Regions from separate parts of the Vibrio nigripulchritudo genome, predicted to be linked through region 2. Evidence: predicted binding sites of a transcription regulator. Region 2 holds the regulator's gene; each other region holds the start of a gene.

Evidence for each region. The regulator CRP, encoded in region 2, controls carbon source genes, mostly activating them, when cyclic AMP is high. The targets are predictions, from matches to a motif close to TGTGANNNNNNTCACA.
Region 1: a site for CRP is predicted at 2,405-2,420, ahead of QMG91_RS15860 (CTP synthase). Genes of this name have one in related genera too.
Region 3: a site for CRP is predicted at 604-619, ahead of QMG91_RS14170 (NupC/NupG family nucleoside CNT transporter). Genes of this name have one in related genera too.
Region 4: a site for CRP is predicted at 2,306-2,321, ahead of recB (exodeoxyribonuclease V subunit beta). Genes of this name have one in related genera too.

The regions. Positions count from the first base shown of each region.
Region 1 is NZ_AP027049.1:3,486,193-3,492,165, forward strand. Features, by position in the region: gene eno (phosphopyruvate hydratase) at 1-602, opposite strand, end outside; gene QMG91_RS15860 (CTP synthase) at 680-2,320, opposite strand; gene mazG (nucleoside triphosphate pyrophosphohydrolase) at 2,572-3,369, opposite strand; gene relA (GTP diphosphokinase) at 3,449-5,668, opposite strand.
Region 2 is NZ_AP027049.1:311,643-317,615, forward strand. Features, by position in the region: gene QMG91_RS01520 (DUF3413 domain-containing protein) at 1-1,119, opposite strand, end outside; gene rnr (ribonuclease R) at 1,331-3,790, shown strand; gene rlmB (23S rRNA (guanosine(2251)-2'-O)-methyltransferase RlmB) at 3,808-4,548, shown strand; gene crp (cAMP-activated global transcriptional regulator CRP) at 4,621-5,253, opposite strand; gene QMG91_RS01540 (phosphoribulokinase) at 5,497-5,973, opposite strand, start outside.
Region 3 is NZ_AP027049.1:3,093,821-3,099,793, reverse strand. Features, by position in the region: gene QMG91_RS14175 (TatD family hydrolase) at 1-560, shown strand, start outside; gene QMG91_RS14170 (NupC/NupG family nucleoside CNT transporter) at 766-2,028, shown strand; gene deoC (deoxyribose-phosphate aldolase) at 2,450-3,226, shown strand; gene deoA (thymidine phosphorylase) at 3,331-4,659, shown strand; gene QMG91_RS14155 (phosphopentomutase) at 4,680-5,900, shown strand.
Region 4 is NZ_AP027049.1:3,033,764-3,039,736, reverse strand. Features, by position in the region: gene recC (exodeoxyribonuclease V subunit gamma) at 1-2,171, shown strand, start outside; gene recB (exodeoxyribonuclease V subunit beta) at 2,407-5,973, shown strand, end outside.

The DNA of each region.
Region 1 (5,973 bases), 850 kb from region 2:
CCTTTAGACTTAAGAACTTTAGCTAGGTTGTGGAATACTTCAGCACCTACACGTAGAGCTTCTTTAAGAGTCTTAGCGCCAACTGGCTGGATCATGAACTCTTGGATGTCAACGTTGTTGTCTGCGTGCTCACCACCGTTGATGATGTTCATCATTGGAAGAGGCATAGAGAACTGACCAGCAGTACCGTTTAGCTCAGCGATGTGCTCGTATAGAGGCATGCCTTTCGCAGCTGCTGCTGCTTTAGCGTTCGCTAGAGAAACCGCTAGGATTGCGTTTGCACCGAAGTTAGATTTGTTCTCAGTACCGTCTAGGTCGATCATTACTGCGTCGATAGCAGCTTGGTCTTTCGCGTCTTTGCCAGTTAGAGCTTCAGCGATTGCACCGTTTACTGCTTCAACAGCTTTAAGAACACCTTTACCTAGGAAACGTGCTTTGTCGCCGTCACGTAGCTCAAGAGCTTCGCGAGAACCTGTAGATGCGCCAGATGGAGCTGCCGCCATACCTACGAAACCGCCTTCTAGGTGTACTTCAGCTTCTACAGTTGGGTTACCACGTGAGTCGATGATTTCACGACCTAGAACTTTAACGATCTTAGACATTAATGTTTCCTCTCGTTCAAATATAAATGTCAAATTTAAAGGGCAGTAGCACTACACTCGCTACTGCCCGTATCCTTTTACTTCTCTAATTCGTCGCGCTGATATTCACCAGCGGCTTTCACGAAACCCGCGAATAGTGGGTGACCATCGCGAGGTGTTGAAGTGAACTCTGGGTGGAATTGAGCCGCTACAAACCATGGGTGAGCTGGGTTCTCAATCACTTCGACCAACTTCTTGTCTGCTGACAAACCAGATACTTTCAGACCTGCTTTTTCGATTTGTGGACGAAGGTTGTTGTTCACTTCATAACGGTGACGGTGACGCTCATGAATCTTCGCGTTGCCGTACAGTTCACGAGCTTTCGTTCCTTTTTCAAGGTGACACAGCTGTGAACCAAGACGCATAGTACCACCAAGGTCTGAAGTTTCAGTACGCTCTTCGACTTTACCTTCACCATCAACCCATTCTGTGATCAAACCTACCACAGGGTACTTGGTCTCTTTGTTAAATTCTGTTGAATGCGCACCTTCCATACCCGCAACATTACGCGCGTATTCGATCAGTGCCACTTGCATCCCCAAACAGATACCCAGGTAAGGTACGTTATTTTCACGAGCGTATTGTGCTGCACGAATCTTACCTTCTACACCACGATCACCGAAACCACCAGGAACTAAGATTGCATCTAAACCTTCTAGTGCTTCTTCGCCTTTGCTTTCGACGTCCTGAGAATCAACGTACTTGATCTTAACACTCAGGCGGTTCTTAAGACCTGCGTGTTTCAGAGCTTCGTTCACCGATTTGTATGCGTCTGGCAGTTCAATGTACTTACCAACCATACCAATGGTCACTTCACCTGTTGGGTTTGCTTCTTCGTAGATTACCTGCTCCCACTCAGACAAGTCTGCTTCTGGCGCATCAATGCCAAAGCGAGTACATACAAGATCATCAAGACCTTGAGACTTAATAAGCTGAGGGATTTTGTAAATGGAATCTACGTCTTTCATTGAGATAACCGCTTTTTCTGACACGTTACAGAAAAGCGCGATCTTCTTACGCTCGTTCGCTGGGATCATGCGATCTGAGCGACAAACAAGGATGTCTGGCTGAATACCGATAGAAAGCAGCTCTTTAACAGAGTGCTGAGTCGGCTTAGTTTTCACTTCACCTGCTGCTGCCAGGTAAGGAACCAGAGTCAGGTGCATGAACATTGCACGCTCACGACCCAGCTCAACAGCTAACTGACGAATCGCTTCCATGAATGGCAGAGATTCGATATCACCAACCGTACCACCTACTTCAACGATAGCCACGTCGTGACCTTCAGAACCTGCGATTACACGGTCTTTGATGGAGTTAGTGATGTGCGGGATAACCTGAATAGTAGCGCCTAGGTAATCGCCACGACGTTCTTTACGTAGAACGTCAGCGTAAACACGACCTGCAGTAAAGTTGTTACGCTTAGTCATCTTGGTGCGAATGAAACGCTCATAGTGACCAAGGTCAAGGTCAGTCTCTGCGCCATCTTCTGTAACGAACACTTCACCGTGCTGAGTTGGGCTCATTGTGCCTGGATCAACGTTGATGTAAGGGTCAAGCTTCATCATAGTCACTTTAAGACCACGAGCTTCAAGAATGGCTGCTAGAGATGCTGCAGCAATACCTTTACCTAGAGAGGATACGACCCCGCCAGTAACAAAAATGTAATTTGTCGTCATGTTTAACCTGAAATTGGTTGAATGAGGGAAATGGATTTCTTCTGGACGGGATGTAAATATACCAGAAGCCAGTTACCGCCACAACGTGAAACTTATCACACTCAAAATTTTTATTTTTTGCTTCAAATCAAATCAGCAAAGTTCAACAAGTTAGTTAATTTCACGTGCTACTGCAAAAGAAATTTCCCTTTTGTGGCAATGGTAAAACCAGTATTTACGCTTAAGAGTTCTCAAGCGCCTAGGGTCACTTTTTATTTTTTTTCGGCGATTTTGACCTGATCCCAAATAGAATCAAGCTCTTCCAGCGAGCAGTCCTCCAGTACCTTGCCGTTTTGGCGCACCTGCTCTTCCACTTGTCTGAAGCGGCGCTCGAATTTGGTATTGGCTTTGCTGAGTGCCGATTCCGGATTGGTATTCAGGTGGCGGGAGAAATTTACTACCGCAAAAAGCAGATCACCCATTTCTTCTTCCACCAAATCCGAATTCGGTGAGACTTGCAGTGCTTCATCCATGACTTCATCGATCTCTTCACGCACTTTGTCTACAACAGGACCTAAGGTTTTCCAGTCAAAACCGTATTTGGCGCATTTCTTCTGAATTTTGTTGGCTTTGGCCATGGCGGGAAGCGCGACGGGAACCGCATCCAGAATACTGTTTTCGGTAATCCCTTTTTCTTCTTTCTCTTTGGCTTTTTCCTGCTCCCAGTTGGCATTGATTTCAGCGTCATTTTCAAACTCAGCATCGGAAAATACATGAGGGTGACGGCGGGTGAGTTTTTCATTGACCTCTTCCACGACCTCATCAAAATCGAACAGATCTTTTTCGTTTGCCAGCTGGCTGTAGAAAATCACATGAAACAACAAGTCACCCAACTCTTCTTTCAAATTGTTCCAGTCGCGCTTATTAATGGCATCCACCACCTCATAGGTTTCCTCAATGGTATGAGGCACGATGGTGTCAAAGTCCTGCTTCAGATCCCAAGGGCATCCACCATCAGGATTTCTTAGCTGCGCCATAATTTGCTTAAGCTGTTCAATTGGATGACTCATTTATTAACCCTTAATTCCTTTAATGCAAAAAGGTGAGTAGTCAGCCCACTCACCTTCAAATACAAATACGACGTGAAAATTAGCCTAAACGTTTCACCGTCATCACATCTTTGATCTGTTCAACACGCTTAGTAACTCGCGTAAACACTTCCACGTTAGTGACTTCCAAATCAAAATCCATCACCGACATCTGCTTTTTGTAGTCCACCCGGCTACGCATGCTGGTGACCTTGATTTTTTCGTTGGCAAACAAGGTGGTGATGTCTTTTAGCAGACCACCACGCTCTAATCCTTCCACTCGAACTGTAATGATGTAAGACCCAACAAAACCGCTGCCCCAGACGGTATCAATGATACGTTCTGGCGCATGGTGACGTAGCTCTTCAAGCTGTTCACAGTCGCTTCTGTGAACTGAGATACCACGCCCTTGAGTGATGTATCCGGAAATCTCATCTCCTGGGATAGGCTGACAACAACGCGCAAGGTGCGTCATCAGGTTATCGACCCCTTCGACGACAACGGCATCTTTCTTCGGTCGACTTTGCGCTGGCGTTTTGTTCTCGGTTTCTTGAAGGCGTTCAAGCGCTTGCTGATCTTCTTCTTCCGCCGTGGGTTTATTTACCAGTGCATTGATGTGGTTGACGATCTGGTTGATACGCAAATCACCGCTTCCCACACCGGCGTAAAGCTCGTCTGGCGTGTTTACGTTGAATCGTTTTAGCGCGTACTGGTCAGCGTCTTTCAACGATGCACCTATCTTGGCAAGTTCGGTTTCTAAGATCTCTCGACCCGCTTCTAAGTTCTTCTCGCGACTTTGCTTACGGAACCACGCGTTGATTTTTGCACGTGCTCTGCCTGATGTCACAAAGCCCATGGATGGGTTTAACCAGTCACGAGATGGATTCGGCACTTTCGAGGTGATGATTTCCACCTGATCGCCCATGGTCAGTTTATGGGTGAATGGAACAATTCTCCCTGCTACTTTGGCACCGATACAGCGATGACCCACTTCAGAGTGAATGTGGTAGGCGAAATCTAGTGGGGTTGCGCCCATCGGCAAATCGACGACATCGCCACGAGGGGTAAAGGCATACACACGATCATCGAATACCTGACTACGAAGCTCATCCAGCATTTCGCCAGAATCGGACATCTCTTCCTGCCAGTCGATTAGCTTGCGAAGCCATGTAATTTTTTCATCGTAACCGCTGCGACCGCTTGAAGAGCCTTCTTTGTATTTCCAGTGCGCCGCAACCCCTAGCTCCGAGTCTTCATGCATCTGCTTAGTTCGGATCTGGATTTCAATGGTTTTGCCTTCCGGACCAAGAATCACCGTATGGATCGACTGATACCCATTGGGTTTAGGATTCGCGACATAGTCATCAAACTCGCTCGGAAGATGTTTGTATTTGGTATGCACCACACCTAGTGCGGCGTAACAGTCTTGCAGTTTGTCGGCAATGATTCGCACAGCACGGACATCAAACAGTTCATCAAACGCGAGACTTTTCTTCTGCATTTTTCGCCAGATACTGTAGATGTGCTTAGGGCGACCACTCACTTCTGCGTTGATGTGTGAGGTCTTCATTTCACTAGCTAAGTCAGAAACGAAGTCTTCGATGTATTGCTCACGCACAATTCGGCGTTCAGAAAGCTGTTTGGCGATCTGTTTATAGGTTGTCGAGTGCTGGTAACGGAACGCGTAATCTTCGATTTCCCACTTTAACTGACCAATACCCAGACGGTTGGCAAGTGGTGCGTAGATATTGGCACACTCTTTTGCGGCAGCCTGACGCACTTCGTCGGATTCATCTTTGACTTCACGAAGGTTGCAGATTCGCTCTGAGAGTTTGATGACCACACAGCGGAAATCATCCACCATCGCCAGTAGCATACGACGAACATTATCCACCTGACTGGAAGCAGCTTCACCGTCGAGCGTGACATTCAGCTGCCCGATGGCAGCCATTTCTTCAACGCCATCAATCAGCTTGACGGTTTCTTTGCCATACTTTTCTTCAAGCGCTTCGCGTTCATAAAAGCCAGATGTCACAACAGGGAAAAGTTGAGCAGAAACTAAGGTCGCGGTATCCATGGACAGTGTGATCAGAATTTCGATCATTTCACGCCCACGCCACAGCAGTAGCTGAGCCTGTTCGTTTTCACCAAGCAAGTCTTCACAGTGACGATATACGTCCAGCAATTTTCGGCTGGTTTTGTCGTCCTGTTTCAGACTGGTAATCCAAGTGTCCAGTTCAAATTCTTCGGTATTTAAATGTGCACCGCGTACTGCGACCATGTTTTTTTCCTAATTTCTAGCAACAGACATACAAGCTTTTTTGCCCGTAAGTTCTTCTCTAGGGTCTGTTGACCTTTCGCGGTTAAATTTTGTTCGAGATAAAAGCGTTTTAATCGCGGCGAGAGGTTTTTCGCCTAGTCATTCTAAGCAAATACCTCTCAACAAAGAGTAAAACGCTTTTAGCCGAACCCTTTGGGCAGCATTTGTGGCTCCTTTCTACTGCGTTACCGCTTATTGATGTAGAGCGACTACACCGAATAAACGCTGCCTTGTATAAAGAACCCACAAATGGCTGCAAAAATCAG
Region 2 (5,973 bases):
GGTGCGATCAAATGGTGGGCTATGCAAAGGCGCAGAACCATGAATCGACATTTGGTAATTCAGCGAGTGCAGTGTTTCCATCAGAACCGGTTGCTGCTGACTTGAGCGCACCGCATCCCAGTACGTAGAAGGAATGCCATAAAACAGGCTGAAGATACCCATTTGAGTGGAGTTACCCCCGCTCAGGTGCTCTTTAAATACCAGGCTTTGCTTACCAAACGTTTCGATATTCGGCGTGACTTGTTCGTTTGCATCATCAAAACGCCAGGCATCAAGCACAATCACAACCATGTTTGGTGTTTCTGAACCAGCCTCAACAGCAATTGGCTTTAGAGGGTAATTTAGGTTGGTGACCTTCTGATGCGAGATTTTAGTATGAGCATCACGACCTGCCTGTTGTTCTACCCAACCATTATCTTCCAACCAGTCATTGGCAGTAAGAGGAAGATAGAGTGGCCAGTGATGGCTGTAACTCGGGATAACCTGATCAAAGTTTGCGTACTTCCAAGCGTGAGTCAGCTGGCTAAACAGCAGACAACTGAACCATACGCTGATACCCAACAGGAAATAACGCTTTTTCGTTTTTACCCAGCGGTTAGCGAGCACAATGGTCATGATAATGGCGTTGATTAATCCAAACACCACCACACCACCGACCAACAAGGTAAACCACGAGACATCAATAATCTGGTCACCGCCCTCAATCAACAGCTCAAAAACGAATCCATTTAAATGGAAGCGATATTGGTTATATACCTGAGTGTCAATGGCAACCATTACGGCTGTCACGATAAATGGCAGGACAGCAATAAACCGGAAGAGGCGAGTGGGAAGCCACAGCAGCAAGAGAGATGGAATGGCACAGAGTACGGCCATTAGCCCAAACAGACCCACTTGCGTGGAAAAGATATAAGGGTATGACAACCAACTACCTTCAGGAATATCCATCCAACTGACATAGGGCAGCGCAATCAAACACAATAAAACGGTGTTCAATAGTAGTAAGCAGAAAATCCATCGCGAGTTAAAGCAAAGCTTCTCGCGAAGCGCAGAAAAAAACATAAAATCTAATGGGTATCCAGAAAGAGTCGGGCATTTTACAAAGGATCTGAAGTACATTTCAAGCATCCATTTACCAGACCTATATATTGCATAAAATTTGTTTAGCTGAATATTTATCACATCGATTTGTCACAAATTGTCCAGATAATCGATTAACTGGGCAATTTCGAATAAACACAATAATTGGCGCGATGACATCTCTTAAGCTGTAGGTAGTCGTAAGATTTAGATATACTTAAGATCTATCCAATCTTTAACAGGCCCTCCTATGTCTCAAAACACACCTAACGACCCATTTGCCGCGCGCGAATCCGACAAATACGACAATCCTATTCCCAGCCGTGAATTCATCATCGAGTTTTTGGAAAAGGCAAATGTGCCAATGAATCGCAATGATTTGTTTGACGCACTAAAGCTTTCTGGAGAAGAACAGTATGAAGGCTTGCGTCGTCGACTGCGTGCCATGGAGCGTGATGGTCAACTGGTGTTCACCCGACGCCAGTGTTATGCCCTGCCAGATAAACTGGAACTGGTGAAAGGGGTTGTACTGGGTCATAAGGATGGACATGGTTGGGTGAGACCAGATGGCAGTACAGGCAAAGACAACGATATTCTGCTGCCTTATCACCAAATGAAAACTCTGATTCACGGTGATTATGTATTGGTTCAGCCTGCCGGAACCGACAAACGTGGCCGCAAAGAGGGTCGGTTGGTACGTGTACTTGAAGAGCGTAAGACTCAGATTGTCGGGCGTTACTTTATGGAACAAGAATACTCCTACGTCGTTCCTGATGATTCACGCATTAGCCAGGATGTCTTGATTCCCAAAGAGCATCGCTGCGGCGCGCGAATGGGGAACGTAGTAGTGATTGAAATTACCGATCGTGCCACTCGTTCTCGTGGAATGATGGGGAAAATTGTTGAAGTACTGGGCGAAAATATGGCGCCGGGTATGGAAACACAGATTGCTATCCGCACACACCAAATCCCGGATGTGTGGCCAGAAGAGGTCGAAAAACAAATCGCTGGTTTAGGTGAACATGTCCCAGAGGATGCCAAGAAAGGGCGTGTTGATTTACGAGATCTCCCCTTAGTTACTATCGATGGTGAAGACGCGCGAGACTTTGATGACGCTGTATTTTGTGAAGCGAAGCGCGGCGGCGGATGGCGCTTATGGGTTGCCATTGCAGATGTTAGCTACTACGTCCGCCCTGATACTGCGTTGGATAAAGAAGCCATCAATCGTGGTAACTCCGTGTACTTCCCGTCTCAGGTTGTTCCTATGCTCCCTGAAGTCTTGTCTAACGGATTGTGCTCATTAAACCCACAAGTGGACCGCTTGTGCATGGTGTGTGAAATGACCATCTCGGCATCCGGTCGGTTATCCGGCTACAAGCACTACGAAGCCGTGATGAACTCACATGCTCGCCTGACCTACAACAAAGTCAGCGCCATCCTTGAAGGTGATGAAGAACTGCGTCAGCGATACGAACCTTTAGTGCCTCATCTTGAAGAACTTCACAAGATGTACGGTGTGCTAAAGCAGTCGCGTGATAACCGTGGTGCTATTGAGTTTGAAACCGTTGAAGCGAAATTTATTTTCAACTCCGACCGCAAGATTGACCGTATCGAACCAGTTGTTCGTAACGACGCACACAAGATCATCGAAGAGTGTATGATTTTAGCCAACATTGCGTCGGCATCTTTAGTTGAAAAGCTGAAAGAGCCTGCTTTGTTCCGTATACACGAAACGCCGGGTGAAGAGCGTTTACAAGGCTTCCGTGATTTCTTGGGAGAGCTTGGATTAAACCTGACTGGTGGGCTGGAACCTTCCCCAACTGATTATGCGAACTTAATGAAGCAGATTGGTGAACGTCAGGACAAAGAGCTGATTCAGACCATGTTACTGCGTTCAATGAAACAGGCGGTGTACAACGCTGACAATGTTGGGCACTTTGGTCTGGCGCTAAAACGCTACGCGCACTTTACTTCGCCGATTCGCCGTTATCCTGATTTGCTACTGCACCGTGCGATTAAATACCTGATCGCAAAAGAAGACGGTAGAAACACGGATCGCTGGACGCCAACGGGTGGCTTCCACTACTCCTTTGACGATATGGATGTCTATGGTGAGCAGTGCTCGATGACGGAACGCCGCGCAGACGATGCGACTCGTGAGGTTGCTGACTGGCTGAAATGTGAATACATGCAAGACCACGTTGGTGAAGAACTGGATGGTGTGATTGCTAACGTAACCGGTTTCGGCTTCTTTGTTCGCCTGACAGAGCTTCACATTGACGGTCTGGTTCATATTTCTTCACTAGCTAACGATTACTATCAATTTGATCCTATTGGTCAAAGGCTTATCGGTGAGAGCTTCGGAAACATCTATCGTCTGGGCGATGCGGTTAAAGTGAAGGTTCTGTCGGTCAATCTCGATGATCGTCAAATAGACTTTGAATTAGTGGAAACAAGTCGTAAGCTACGCGGCAAAGGTAAAACGGCGAAGAAGCGTGCTGCACAGGCAGATAAGAAAGCGGTGAGTAAAAAGAAAGCTGCAATCAAAGCGCGAAAGCCTGGTGGAAAGGCAAAAGCCCTTGTAGAACCCACTAAACGACCAGATGGCTCCAGTGAGCCAGCTAAAACACGTAAGAAGACCAAGGCTGAAAAGGCGCGTAAGAAAAAATCACGCACAAAGAACCGAAAGTCTCAAGGCAAGAAGAAGTAATCTGAATAGGTCAGACCATGAGTAACGAATTCCTTTATGGCATTCATGCCGTAAAAGCTGTGCTGGAAAAAGACCCGGTACGTTTTATTGAAGCATTTGTATTGAAAGGACGTCAGGATGACCGTTTATTGCCTTTGCTGAATGAACTTCAGAATGTTGGGATTTCCATTCAGCAAATGGGAAGAAAGGCGCTGGATGACAAAGCCAAAGGAGCAAATCACCAAGGGATCATCGCCCGCGTAAAACCGGCAAAAGCGCTCAATGAAAACGACTTGGACGATATTCTGGCTCAGCATGAGCAGCCTTTGCTGTTGGTGTTAGATGGAGTCACCGATCCTCATAACCTTGGCGCTTGTCTGCGAAATGCAGATGCCGCAGGCGTCGCCGCGGTGATCGTACCAAAAGACAAATCAGCGCCAATGACAGCAACTGTGAGTAAGGTCGCCTGTGGTGCCGCTGAAACAGTGCCATTAGTTCGTGTGACTAATCTTGCGCGTACTATGCGTGCATTACAGGAGAAAGGTGTGTGGTTTGTTGGTACCGCTGGTGAAGCGACTCACGACATCTACCAGGCTAAGCTTAGTGGTGCATTAGCCATTGTCATGGGGGCTGAAGGTGATGGCATGCGCCGTCTGACTCGTGAAACCTGCGATGATCTTATTAAGATTCCGATGGCGGGAAGCGTATCCAGCTTGAATGTGTCAGTCGCATCTGGGATATGTTTGTTCGAAGCGGTTCGTCAGCGCCAAAACGTCTAAAGGCTTGCATTAGATAATAAAAAACCACCAACTTGCGTTGGTGGTTTTTTTAAATCTGTATCGCTAAGAAAGTTAGCGAGTGCCGTAAACAACGATAGTCTTACCGTGTGCTGAGATGAGGTTTTGCTCTTCCAGCATTTTCAGGATACGACCTACTGTTTCACGAGAACAGCCAACGATTTGACCGATTTCCTGACGGGTAATCTTGATTTGCATACCGTCTGGGTGAGTCATTGCGTCTGGTTGCTTCGCAAGGTTCAGAAGCGTTTGAGCGATACGACCTGTTACGTCTAGGAATGCAAGGTCGCCCACTTTCTGGCTTGTTGTTTGAAGACGGTTCGCCATTTGCGCAGAAAGGCGCATTAGGATATCAGGGTTAACCTGAATCAGCTGACGGAACTTCTTAAATGAGATTTCTGCTACTTCACACGGGGTTTTCGCACGTACCCAAGCGGTACGTTCCTGGTCTTCTTCGAACAGACCAAGTTCGCCGATAAAATCACCTTGGTTGAGGTAAGACAAGATCATTTCTTTGCCTTCTTCATCCTTGATCAGTACGGCAACAGAACCTTTCACAATGTAGTACAGGGTCTCTGCCTTTTCACCAGCATGAATCAGAGTACTTTTTGATGGGTACTTATGAATATGACAGTGTGAAAGGAACCACTCTAATGTTGGATCGGTTTGAGGTTTACCTAGAACCATAATATCTTTCTTCCTCTGCAGGGCTTGCTCAGCAGCTTTCCATATCGACTGAGCCAGATTGAACTGGTCATTTAGAATAGGGTGTTATAGTTGATGCTGCAAGCTATCATATGTTTCGGTTAGAAATAGTATCCTTTTTCTGAAACGATTTCTTGACTTTGATCGTTACACACTGGCGTTTATCTAAGCAAAAATGTGCACATGATCACGCTATAGCAACTTGGTTTACTTTTCTTCTTATCACTAACCGATTTTGCCCGTTTCGATGAGCTGTTGAAGGATAGGTTGAACGATAAGCTCCATGGCAAAACTCATCTTGCCCCCCGGCACAACAAGGGTGTTGTGTCGCGACATAAATGACCCTTGAATCATAGACAACAGATATGGGAAATCGACGTTTTTAATACCACGAAGACGAATCACTACAAAACTTTCATCTAAGCTGGGGATGCCTTTTGCAGCTAAAGGATTAGAAGTATCTACTGTCGGTACTCGCTGAAAGTTGATGTGAGTACGTGAAAACTGCGGGGTAATGTAGTTCAGGTAATCGTCCATGGAGCGAACAATGGAGTCTGTTACTGCTTCCTTTGAATGCCCTCTGTCTCGAGTGTCACGAACGAACTTCTGAATCCACTCCAAGTTAACGATTGGCACCATGCCGATCAGTAAATCAACGTGCTGTGAGGCGTTTACGTCACCATCAACCACACCGCCATGCAA
Region 3 (5,973 bases), 1.2 Mb from region 2:
ATACGCATCTCGATTTACTCGATGACAGGCTCAGTCGTCGTGGAGGCAAATGCGTTGCCGTTGGAGAGTGTGGGCTGGATTTCTACTCAGGAAATGACACTCAGTCAAAACAGGAAGCATTGTTCAGAGGGCAGATAGAATTGGCGAATAAGCACAAGTTGCCTTTGGTGCTTCATCAGCGAAAATCTCATCAGCTGATGACCTCTACACTAAAGAAAATGCGTTTCGATCAAGGGGGCGTGATTCATGGATTCAGTGGAAGTTATCAGCAAGCCAAAGACTGGCTCAATTTAGGCTTTGCGATTGGAGTAGGCGGGACGATTACTTACCCAAGAGCTCAAAAAACGCGCAATACCATCGCCCAAATACCGATAGATGCCATGGTGCTCGAAACCGATGCACCAGATATGCCATTGAATGGATATCAAGGTTTACCCAATCACCCCAAATTTCTGCCTGAGATACTGGAATGTCTTTCTGAGCTCAAAAAAAGACCAAAGCAAACGATTGCGCCACAGCTATGGTCTAAAAGCAATTTAGTGTTCGGAATTTGTGATTAATCGCTATCTTCTGTGAAAGTTCCGCAAGTATACGTTTGCGTAACGTGACTATCATCACATAATTTAATGATACAAGAGTGAATAAGACTACAAATTGTGACCATGCCATTACTTTATTGATTGAGGGATGATTATAATGCCCACGCTTCAAATACGAGCCAATTTGTAACACGCCAATAAATAACTAATAAGGAAGTCATAAACTATGAGCCTGTTTATGAGCCTCGTCGGTATCGTAGTACTACTAGGAATTGCAGTACTATTATCCGGCAACCGCAAAGCAATTAATTTTAGAACTGTAGGTGGCGCTTTTGCTATCCAATTTGCACTTGGTGCTTTTGTTCTATACATCCCTTGGGGTCGTGACCTTCTGGCTGCATTCTCTGCAGGTGTTCAGAACGTTATCGACTACGGTAAAGACGGAACAGGTTTCCTGTTCGGTAGCCTGGTTAACTTCTCTGTTGACGGCATCGGATTCATCTTCGCATTCCAAGTACTGCCAACACTGATCTTCTTCTCTGCGTTGATCTCTGTTCTTTACTACATCGGTGTTATGCAGTGGGTTATCAAGATTCTTGGTGGTGCACTTCAGAAGGCACTGGGTACTTCTCGTGCGGAGTCCATGTCAGCAGCAGCTAACATTTTCGTAGGTCAGACGGAAGCGCCTCTAGTTGTTCGTCCGTTCGTGCCTAAGATGACTCAATCTGAACTATTCGCAGTAATGTGTGGTGGTCTGGCATCGGTTGCAGGTGGTGTACTAGCTGGTTACGCATCTATGGGTGTACCTCTAGAATACCTAGTTGCAGCATCATTCATGGCAGCACCAGGTGGTCTACTATTCGCTAAGATCATCATGCCTGAAACTGAAGCGCCTAAAGACGACATCGACGCAGACATCGACGGTGGCGACAATAAGCCAGCGAACGTTATCGATGCAGCGGCAGGCGGTGCATCTGTAGGTCTTCAGCTAGCACTTAACGTAGGTGCAATGCTATTGGCATTCATCGGTCTTATTGCTCTAGTCAACGGCGTTCTTGGGGGCGTTGGTGGTTGGTTCGGTATGCCTGAGCTGACTCTGGAACTTGTTCTAGGCTGGGTATTCGCTCCTCTTGCATTCGTTATCGGTGTGCCATGGGAAGAAGCAACACTGGCGGGTTCTTTCATCGGTCAGAAGATCGTTGTGAACGAATTCGTTGCTTACCTGAACTTCACTCCTTACATCGGTGAAGGTGCGAAAGTGGTAGCAGAAACAGGTCTGCCAATGTCTGAGAAGACAACAGCAATCATCTCGTTTGCTCTGTGTGGTTTCGCGAACCTTTCTTCTATCGCGATCCTACTAGGTGGTCTGGGTAGCCTTGCGCCAAATCGTCGTCACGACATCGCACGCATGGGTGTGAAAGCGGTAATCGCTGGTACGCTATCTAACCTGATGGCAGCGACGATCGCTGGTCTGTTCCTGTCTTTCTAAGTTAGTAAGAGAAAGATTATATAGACGCCACGAAAACCAACCCCGTAGCAAGAGATTGCTGCGGGGTTTTTTTGTTTTAAAGAGAAAAATTTTTGTAACTAATGGACTGAGTTTTTTGAGATACAAACCGTTTGCGTCAACCGGAATGCTATTGTTTTGAACAAATAATGCGTATTGTATAAATTACTAAATGGTCAGACCTTTGCAGGAAGCAAAGAGACCAGATTTGTAAAAACGTTAGCCACGATGAAAGGAAAAAACTAGAGTCGTGCCATAGACCAAATAGGTACTGTGCGGTGACAAGGATAGCAATTGAACTTGTAACGAGTTCAAGTCTTCAGGGAACCAAGTCCGTTCATGTTGTGATGGATTGCCAAGGGGCAAGCCATCTAATCATTGAATAAACTGATCGGAGATAGAAATGAGCGATTTAAAAGCAGCTGCTCTACGTGCACTTAAACTTATGGACCTCACAACGCTGAATGACGATGACACAGATGCAAAAGTCATCTCGCTGTGTCACGACGCAAAATCAGCGGTTGGCAATACTGCTGCCATCTGTATTTACCCTCGCTTTATTCCTATTGCTAAGAAGACACTTCGTGAGCAAGGTACGCCAGACGTTCGCATTGCGACCGTAACTAACTTCCCACACGGCAACGACGACATCGAGATTGCAGTAGCGGAAACCAAGGCTGCAGTCGCTTACGGTGCAGACGAAGTTGACGTCGTTTTCCCATACCGCGCACTGATCGCAGGTGATGAGAAAGTGGGCTTCGAACTGGTGAAACAGTGTAAAGAAGCATGTGGCGATATCCTTCTTAAAGTCATCATCGAAACGGGTGAACTAAAAGAAGAAGCACTCATTAAGAAAGCGTCTCAGATTTGTATCGAAGCGGGCGCAGACTTCATCAAAACATCTACAGGTAAAGTGCCTGTGAATGCCACTCCTGAATACGCTCGCATGATGCTGGAAGTGATCCGCGACATGGGCGTAGCAGAAACAGTAGGCTTTAAGCCAGCAGGTGGTGTTCGAACTGCAGAAGACGCAGCGGCATACCTGGCAATGGCAGACGAGATCCTTGGTGACAACTGGGTAGATGCTCGTCACTACCGCTTTGGTGCATCAAGCCTGCTGACTAACCTACTTAATACATTAGAAGTAACAGACGAGACGGCAGACCCTACTGCCTACTAATCCTAAAAGTCTGATGCAACAAGCTGTCTGAACACAGCTTGTTGCCTTACCTCTTTACTCTACAACCACAGCTCTGCACCTATGAAGGTGCGTGGGAGGTTCTAATGTATTTACCTCAAGAAATTATCCGTAAAAAACGTGACGGCGAAGTGCTGTCTGCGGAAGAAATTCAATTCTTTATCCAGGGCGTTGCCAAAGGCGAAGTGTCTGAAGGACAAATCGCGGCATTCGCGATGGCCATTTTCTTCAATGAAATGAGCATGCCTGAGCGAATCGCACTGACTTGTGCGATGCGAGATTCTGGCATGGTCATCAATTGGGATCACATGAACTTTGGTGGTCCGATTGTCGATAAACACTCCACCGGTGGTGTGGGAGATGTAACGTCCTTGATGCTTGGTCCTATGGTGGCAGCATGCGGCGGATTTGTCCCTATGATTTCCGGTCGTGGGCTGGGACATACTGGCGGCACACTGGATAAGCTGGAATCCATTCCGGGCTACGACATTACGCCAAACAACGAAGTGTTTGGTGATGTGACCAAAGAAGCGGGCGTTGCAATTATCGGTCAGACAGGCGACCTCGCTCCTGCTGATAAGCGTGTTTACGCTACCCGCGATATCACGGCGACCGTCGATAACATTTCCCTGATCACCGCGTCTATTCTGTCTAAGAAACTGGCAGCTGGTCTGGACTCACTGGTTATGGACGTAAAAGTAGGTTCTGGTGCCTTTATGCCAACTTACGAAGCGTCGGAAGAGCTGGCGAAATCGATCGTTGCGGTAGCCAACGGTGCTGGCACTAAAACCACCGCCATCCTCACCGATATGAATCAGGTGCTGGCTTCTTCTGCGGGTAACGCGGTGGAAGTGCGCGAAGCGGTGCAGTTTCTGACAGGAGAATACCGCAACCCACGTTTACTAGAGATCACCGTAGCGCTGTGCAGTGAAATGCTGGTACTGGGCAAGCTTGCAGACAATACCGAAGATGCGCGCGAAAAGCTGATGGCTGTACTGGATAACGGGAAAGCCGCAGAATGCTTTGGCAAGATGGTGGCTGGCTTAGGCGGTCCTGTCGACTTCGTTGAAAACTACGACAACTACCTCGAAAAAGCCGAGATCATCAAACCAGTTTATGCCAAAGAGAGTGGCGTTGTTTCCTCAATGGATACCCGAGCCATCGGCATGGCAGTCGTGGCTATGGGCGGTGGTCGTCGCGTGGCTACGGACTCTATCGACTACGCTGTCGGTTTTGACCAGTTTATCCGCCTCGGTGAAGTCGCCAACAGCGAAACTCCGTTAGCGATGATTCACGCCCGCAGTGAAGAGCAGTGGAGTGAAGCCGCTGAAGCACTGCAAAGCGCCATTGCTGTTGGCGGTGAGTATCAGAAAACACCAGACGTTTACCGTCAGATTCGAGCAGAAGACGTGTAAAGGTGCTGGTGGAGAAAGCAATGAAAAGAGCATTTATTTTAGTTTTAGATTCATTCGGTATTGGCGCGACTGCGGATGCTGACAAGTTTGGTGATGCAGGTTCAGATACTCTGGGTCACATCGCCGAGCAGTGTGCCAAAGGGTTAGCTGATACCTCTGAGCGTAACGGACCTTTGTCTCTGCCTAACTTATCGAAGTTGGGCTTAGCTCTGGCGCACAAAGAGTCCACTGGTGCATTTGCACCGGGTCTTGAGTCGGAAAGTGATGTTGTTGGGGCATACGCTCACGCAGCCGAATTGTCGTCGGGCAAAGACACGCCTTCAGGGCACTGGGAAATCGCTGGCGTTCCTGTGATGTTTGACTGGGGCTACTTTTCTGACAAAGAAAACAGCTTCCCTAAAGAACTGACGGATCGCATCCTTGAGCGAGCGGGAATCGACGGTTTTCTCGGAAACTGCCATGCGTCCGGAACTCAGGTTCTGGATGACTTAGGCGAAGAACATATGAAGACGGGCAAGCCTATCTTCTACACCTCTGCTGACTCTGTGTTTCAGATCGCCTGTCATGAAGAAACGTTTGGTTTAGAGCGTTTGCTGGAACTGTGCCAAATCGCCCGTGAAGAGATGGAAGACTATAACATCGGACGTGTTATCGCACGACCGTTTGTTGGGGCAGGCAAAGGGCAGTTTGAGCGTACGGGGAATCGTCGAGATCTGTCTGTAGAGCCGCCGTCACCAACGGTATTGCAAAAGCTGGTTGATGAAAGACAGGGCGAAGTGGTGTCGATAGGCAAGATTGCCGACATCTATGCTAACTGTGGTATCAGCAAAAAAGTGAAAGCGACAGGTATTCCGGCACTGTTTGAAGCTACGTTGGAGCAGATTCAGCAAGCCGGTGATAACACCATTGTGTTCACCAACTTTGTCGACTTTGACTCTGTGTACGGTCATCGCCGTGACGTCGCGGGTTATGCGATGGCACTGGAATACTTCGACAGCCGCATCAATGAAGTGATTAACCTTCTGCAAGAAGACGATGTGCTGATAATAACGGCCGATCACGGCTGCGACCCTACCTGGTCAGGTACGGAGCACACCCGAGAACACATCCCTGTTCTGGTCTACGGAAGCAAGGTGCCAGCGGGCTCTCTAGGATTCCGAAAAACGTTTGCCGATATCGGTCAGTCGGTTGCGAGCTACTTTGGCACGTCACCGATGGATTACGGGAAAAGCTTCCTGTAACCCTGGATTCATCAGGTTTTCGCTCCAGAGGTTTAAGCTTGGAGCGGTTAATTTTAGTGAGCGGGCAAAATAG
Region 4 (5,973 bases), 1.3 Mb from region 2:
CGGGTGAACGTTTCATTCCCTATTCGATTTCCGACCGAACCGCGCAGGAAGAAAGCCCGGTACTCAATGCCTTCATGCAATTGATGCTGTTGCCAGACAGCCGATTCCAAGCCTCTGAAATGCTGGAACTGCTTGAAGTACCAGCCATTATGGCGCGTTTCGGGATAAACGAAGACCAGTTTGAGCGCGCCAAAATCTGGATTGAAGAAATTGGCGTTCGCTGGGGGTTGGACGAGCAAACCGCTGGGCAGTTTGAGCTGCCTCAACTGAATCAAAACACTTGGCTTTTTGGGATTCAGAGAATGCTCTTGGGCTACGCCATGCCAGAGAGTGCGGGTCTGTTTGAAGGGGAGCGCACCATCGCCGCCTACAATGAAGTTCAGGGGATGGATGCCGAATTGGCTGGGAAGCTCGCGCATTATGTTGATACCCTTAATCAATTCCAGCGTCAGCTTAATGCCACACAAAGCGCGCAGGACTGGTATCGCATCATTAGCGACATGTTAGGCGCCTTCTTTAGCGTAGAGCTGGAAGGGGAAATGGCACTGAAATCGATTCGGGATACGATGTCGCAGTTGCTTGAGCAGCTGAGCGATGCCAGCTACCAAGAGACGCTGTCACATACGGTATTGCAGCAATACCTGCACAACAAACTGTCGGGCACCCGAGTCAGCCAGCGCTTTCTGGCTGGGCAAGTGAACTTCTGTACCCTGATGCCGATGCGTTCTATTCCATTTAAGTTGGTGTGTCTGCTTGGCATGAACGATGGGGCTTACCCGCGCTCTATGCCGCCGGAAGGTTTCGACTTGATGAACAACCGAGCGAGACCGGGTGACCGTTCCCGCCGTGACGACGATCGTTATCTGTTCCTCGAAGCCTTACTGTCTGCGCAGCAGTCTTTGTACATCAGCTATGTTGGGCGATCCATTCAGGACAACACAGAAAAAGTGCCTTCTGTGCTGGTTTCTGAGTTGCTCGAATACTGCCATCAGAATTACTGTCTTGAAGACGATCTGTCTCTTGGGGTGGATGCCTCAGGCGACAAACTTTTGGACTCTCTCATTCATATTCACCCCATGGTGCCGTTCAGCCCAGATGCATTTAGCGGAGAAGACAAAAGTTACGCCAAAGAATGGCTGCCCAGTGTAAACCGCCTCGGTGCAAGATCTGGGGCGTTTGAGCAGCCATTGGACGATTACCTCGCTGAAATGACGGCGCCTTATCAGTTGGATCTTGTTGAGCTCCAACGTTTCTGGCGTCTGCCTGTTCAGTACTTCTTCAATCGTCGTTTGAAAGTTTTCTTTGAACCACCAATGGCAACAATGGAAAACGATGAACCGTTTACCTTGGGAGGATTGCAGAGCTACAAGATGCGCGATGAACTGGTCGATACTTTGCTCCAATGCCGTTTAAACGGTGAGCCAGAAGAGCCCGTATTGCATCGCTATATGGAGCAGCAACGCGCCAAAGGTTTACTGCCAGTGGGAGCGTTTGGCGAGCTCGAATTTGCCGCCAATCGGGAACAAACCGACGCTATGGTCAATGTGCTTTACCCGTTAACCGGAAAGCCGTTAGAAGACAGCGAAGTTCGCCTTGAACTGAGTGTAGAGGGAGAACCTTGTGAACTTACAGGCTGGCTAACTCAGCGCTATCAGTCTGGCTTACTTCGTTATCGTAGCGGAAAAATTCGTGCACAGGACTGGTTAGCTGCCTGGATTGATCACCTTTGTCTGGCAGCAATGGGGCAAAGCAGCAGAACTCACCTCATTGGCTATGACAAAAAAGAGGGCGTGGTGCACTGGGTCATCTCACCGCTGGCAGGCTCAATTGAAGACAATGCCAGCCAAGCCAAGATGATGCTTCAAGAGTTAGTAAGGCTGTTTTATCAAGGGATGAATCAGCCGCTGGCTTACTTCCCCAAAACCGCATTGGCAGGTATTCAGGCATGCATCAATAAAGCGGGCGAGTGGGTTGATGATGAAGAAGCTGCGTTCAAGAAAATGGCTGATGCTTTTAATGATGGCTACTTGTTCCCAGGTGAAGGTTCAGACCGATACATACAACGCATCTGGTCTTCATGGGATGATGATCTAGGAAAAGCGATCCGGTTAAATGCGAGTTTAGTATTACAAGCCGCAGTATTAGCCACGCATGATGCGGAAGAAGGGTAAAACAGAAAAGAGAAAGTGTAGGGTGGTCGCCAGCAAATCGTTGTAATTTGTAGGGTGTTCGCTGTGCGACCACAGGGTCAGAGGTGACCACTAATTCTGTGGAGGGGATAGTACCCATGCGCTCTAGGCTTATCCGTGAGGAAGATCTCACCCTGTTTTATTTTGATCTTTAAAAGCAACTTATTGCTACAAAACAAGTGTTCGATCACAAATTATTAGGCGGAATCGACGAATTATGACTCATCAATCTGATACCCACTTGCAGCAAGCGATGGTTTTATCACCGATGGACTTCCCATTACACGGAGCGAGGCTCATTGAGGCCTCTGCGGGAACCGGTAAAACTTTCACCATTGCAGGTTTGTATCTTCGTTTACTTCTTGGTCATGGCAATGGTGCTACTTCACACCCTTGTCCGTTAACCGTCGATCAAATTCTGGTAGTGACTTTTACCGAGGCGGCAACTGCTGAGCTTCGAGATCGTATTCGTGCGCGTATCCATGATGCACGTCTGGCGTTTTCCCGAGCGGATGCGTCGCCAGAAAATCGCAGCAGTGATCCGGTGATCGCCCCTTTGTTGGATGCCATTTCTGATCACAAAGAAGCCGCTAAGATCCTGCTTCAAGCCGAACGCCAGATGGACGAAGCCGCCATCTATACGATTCATGGCTTTTGCCAACGCATGCTGACTCAAAATGCCTTTGAATCTGGTAGCCGTTTTAACAACGAGTTCGTGACCGATGAAACACAACTGAAAGCGCAGGTGGTAGCGGATTATTGGCGAAGACAGTTCTACCCATTACCGATTCAACTGGCAGCGGAAATCTGCAAAATCTGGGCATCCCCTGCTGCGCTGCTTGCCGATGTCTCTCGATATCTGACTGGTGCGAACATTGAGCTTACTGTTGCCCCTTTGTCGACCAATATTGCCGATCTCCATCAGCAGAATCTGGTCAGAATTGATGAGCTCAAAGCGAAGTGGGTTGAATCCCAAGCGGATTTCCATGACCTGATCGCCAATTCCGACATCAACAAACGCAGCTACACCAAAAAGTCACTGCCCACCTGGCTTGAGCAGGTGAATGCCTGGGCAGCGAGCCCAACGGTCGATTACGCCTTTCCAGACAAATTGGAGCGATTTAGCCAAGCAGCGTTGAACGAGAAAACTCCGAAAGGGACGCCACCCTGCCATCCCGTTTTTGACACTGTAGAGGCGTTTATTACTAATTCGGTTTCGCTGCGAGACCCTATTCTGGCGCATGCGATTTCAGAATGTCGCGTATTGCTCGCCAAAGCCAAGCAAAGAAAGAATTGGCTATCTTTCGATGACTTACTGACTCAACTTTCTGCCGCACTGGATTTAGATGAAGAGGATCTATTGGCTGAGCGCATTCGCTCGCTGTATCCCGTCGCCATGATCGACGAGTTTCAGGATACCGATCCGCTGCAATACAAGATCTTCAGCCGGATATATGTCGGGCAGCCAGAGAAAGGGCTCTTTATGATTGGAGACCCGAAGCAGGCGATCTACGGGTTTCGCGGTGCAGACATTTTCACTTACATCAAAGCCCGAAATGAAGTGACCGACCACTACACCTTGGACACCAACTGGCGTTCGAGCGCCGACGTGGTGACGTCGGTCAACCGGTTGTTTGAGTTTTGTGATGCCCCGTTTTTGTATGACGACGACATCCCTTTCCGATCAGTAAATTTCAGCCCCAAAGCACAAAGCAGCCATTGGGTTTTACATGGCAACCAACAAAAAGCGGTCACGTTCTGGCTTCATGAAGATGAAGCATGCAAACCAGTGACCAAAGGGGATTACCTGTCGGTCATGTCGGAGGCAACCGCCAGCCAGATTCAGACGGTGTTAACTGCATCCGATAACCAGCAAGCGTGGTTTGAAAAAGACGGACAGTCGCATCCAGTGCAGGCAGGCGATATTGCCGTATTGGTGAGAACTGGCGCAGAAGGTCGGCGAATCAAAGAGGCTCTGGCAAAACAAGGCATTGCTAGTGTGTATCTGTCGAACCGTGACAGCGTGTTTGACAGCCATGTCGCCGCCGACGTTCAGCGGCTACTGCAAGCCGTTCTGACTCCTGAGCAGGATAAAGCGCTGCGAGCGTGTTTGGCGTCGGCGTTGTTTGCGATGAATGCCCGAGAGTTGGACGCGCTGAATAACGACGAAATGCTGTGGGAAAACACGGTGAACGAGTTTCGGGAATACCGTAAGCTGTGGCAACAGCGCGGTGTCATGCCCATGATTCGCTCCGTGATGGCAAAGCGAGCCATTGCCGAGAGGCTACTGGAAGAAGACGAAGGTGAGCGAGTGATCACCGATTTGCTGCACATTGGTGAGTTGTTGCAGCAGGCGAGTTTGTCTTTGGAAAGTGATCATGGATTATTGCGTTGGCTATCGGACACCATCAGCGATGTGCAATCTGGTTTGACGGGTGGTAGCGATGAGCAGATTCAACGCCTCGAATCAGAAAGAAATCTGGTGCAAATCGTCACCATTCATAAATCCAAAGGTCTGGAATACGACTTGGTTTTCCTGCCATTTGTGAGCAGCTATCGCGAAGCCAGTGAAGGCAAGTATTACGATGCAGAACAGGATAAAACCGTCCTCGATATTACCAATAATTCAGACGCCATTGCTCTGGCAGACAAAGAGCGTTTAGCAGAAGATCTTCGTCTTATCTACGTAGCCCTGACCCGCGCCGTCTATGGCTGCTTTATTGGCATGACACCGATACGCAAAGGGCGAGCCACCAAAGGACCATCGGGCTTACATCTGAGCGCGATGGGGCATTTGGTGCAAAATGGCGAGGCTAAATTACCCGAAGAGCTGGCATCTTGTCTGTCACAAGTGGTGACGGGATTTGACTGCATGGATATAGTGACGCCGCCTGAACTTCCAGGTTCTGGCTATTCAGCAGCAGCTAAGGAAACGCAAGCGCTCACCGCGAATGAACTGCAACAGCAGATTGACCGATTCTGGCGTATCAGCAGTTATTCTGGGTTAGTGAAGCAATCCGGCCACGGTTCACACGATGCGAGTTTCGAAGTGGCGGGCTTTGATATTGACTCATTTGCGGAAGAAGACGAACACCTGTTAGAAGAGCAGGAGCGCAGTATTTTTAATTTCCCACGTGGTGCTAAACCCGGTACGTTTTTACACACCTTGTTTGAAGAAGTGGTGTTCAACGAACCAGCAGACGGTGACACTAACCGAGAAATCATTTCGAAGCTAATAGAGCTGGAGCAACTGGAACCCGAATGGCAGCCGGTGTTGGAGCACCTAGTCGATACAGTGTTGAATACGCCTTTGGATGGGGAATCGCTTCGCCTTTCCAGCAAGCTACCAAGCCAGTTGTTGGTGGAAATGGAATTTCTGTTGCCGATTGATGTATTGATCGCTCCTTCATTTAATCAGCTGGCGCACCAACACGATGCTTTATCTAAACAAGCAGGAGAATTGGGCTTTCATACCTTAAAAGGCATGCTCAAAGGCTTCATTGATTTGGTGTTTGAGCATCAGGGTAAATACTACGTATTGGACTGGAAATCGAACCACCTTGGGGATACCGTCGCTGACTATCACGGCGAAAACCTCAATAATGCCATGGCTGATCATCGCTACGATTTGCAGTACCAGATCTACGCACTGGCTCTGCACCGCTTCTTGAAAAGCCGCCTTGCCAACTACGACTACGATCAGCATTTTGGTGGGGTCTATTACCTATTCCTCCGTGGTGTTGACGGGCAATCCGAACACGGCATATTTTCTGCCAAGCCGACT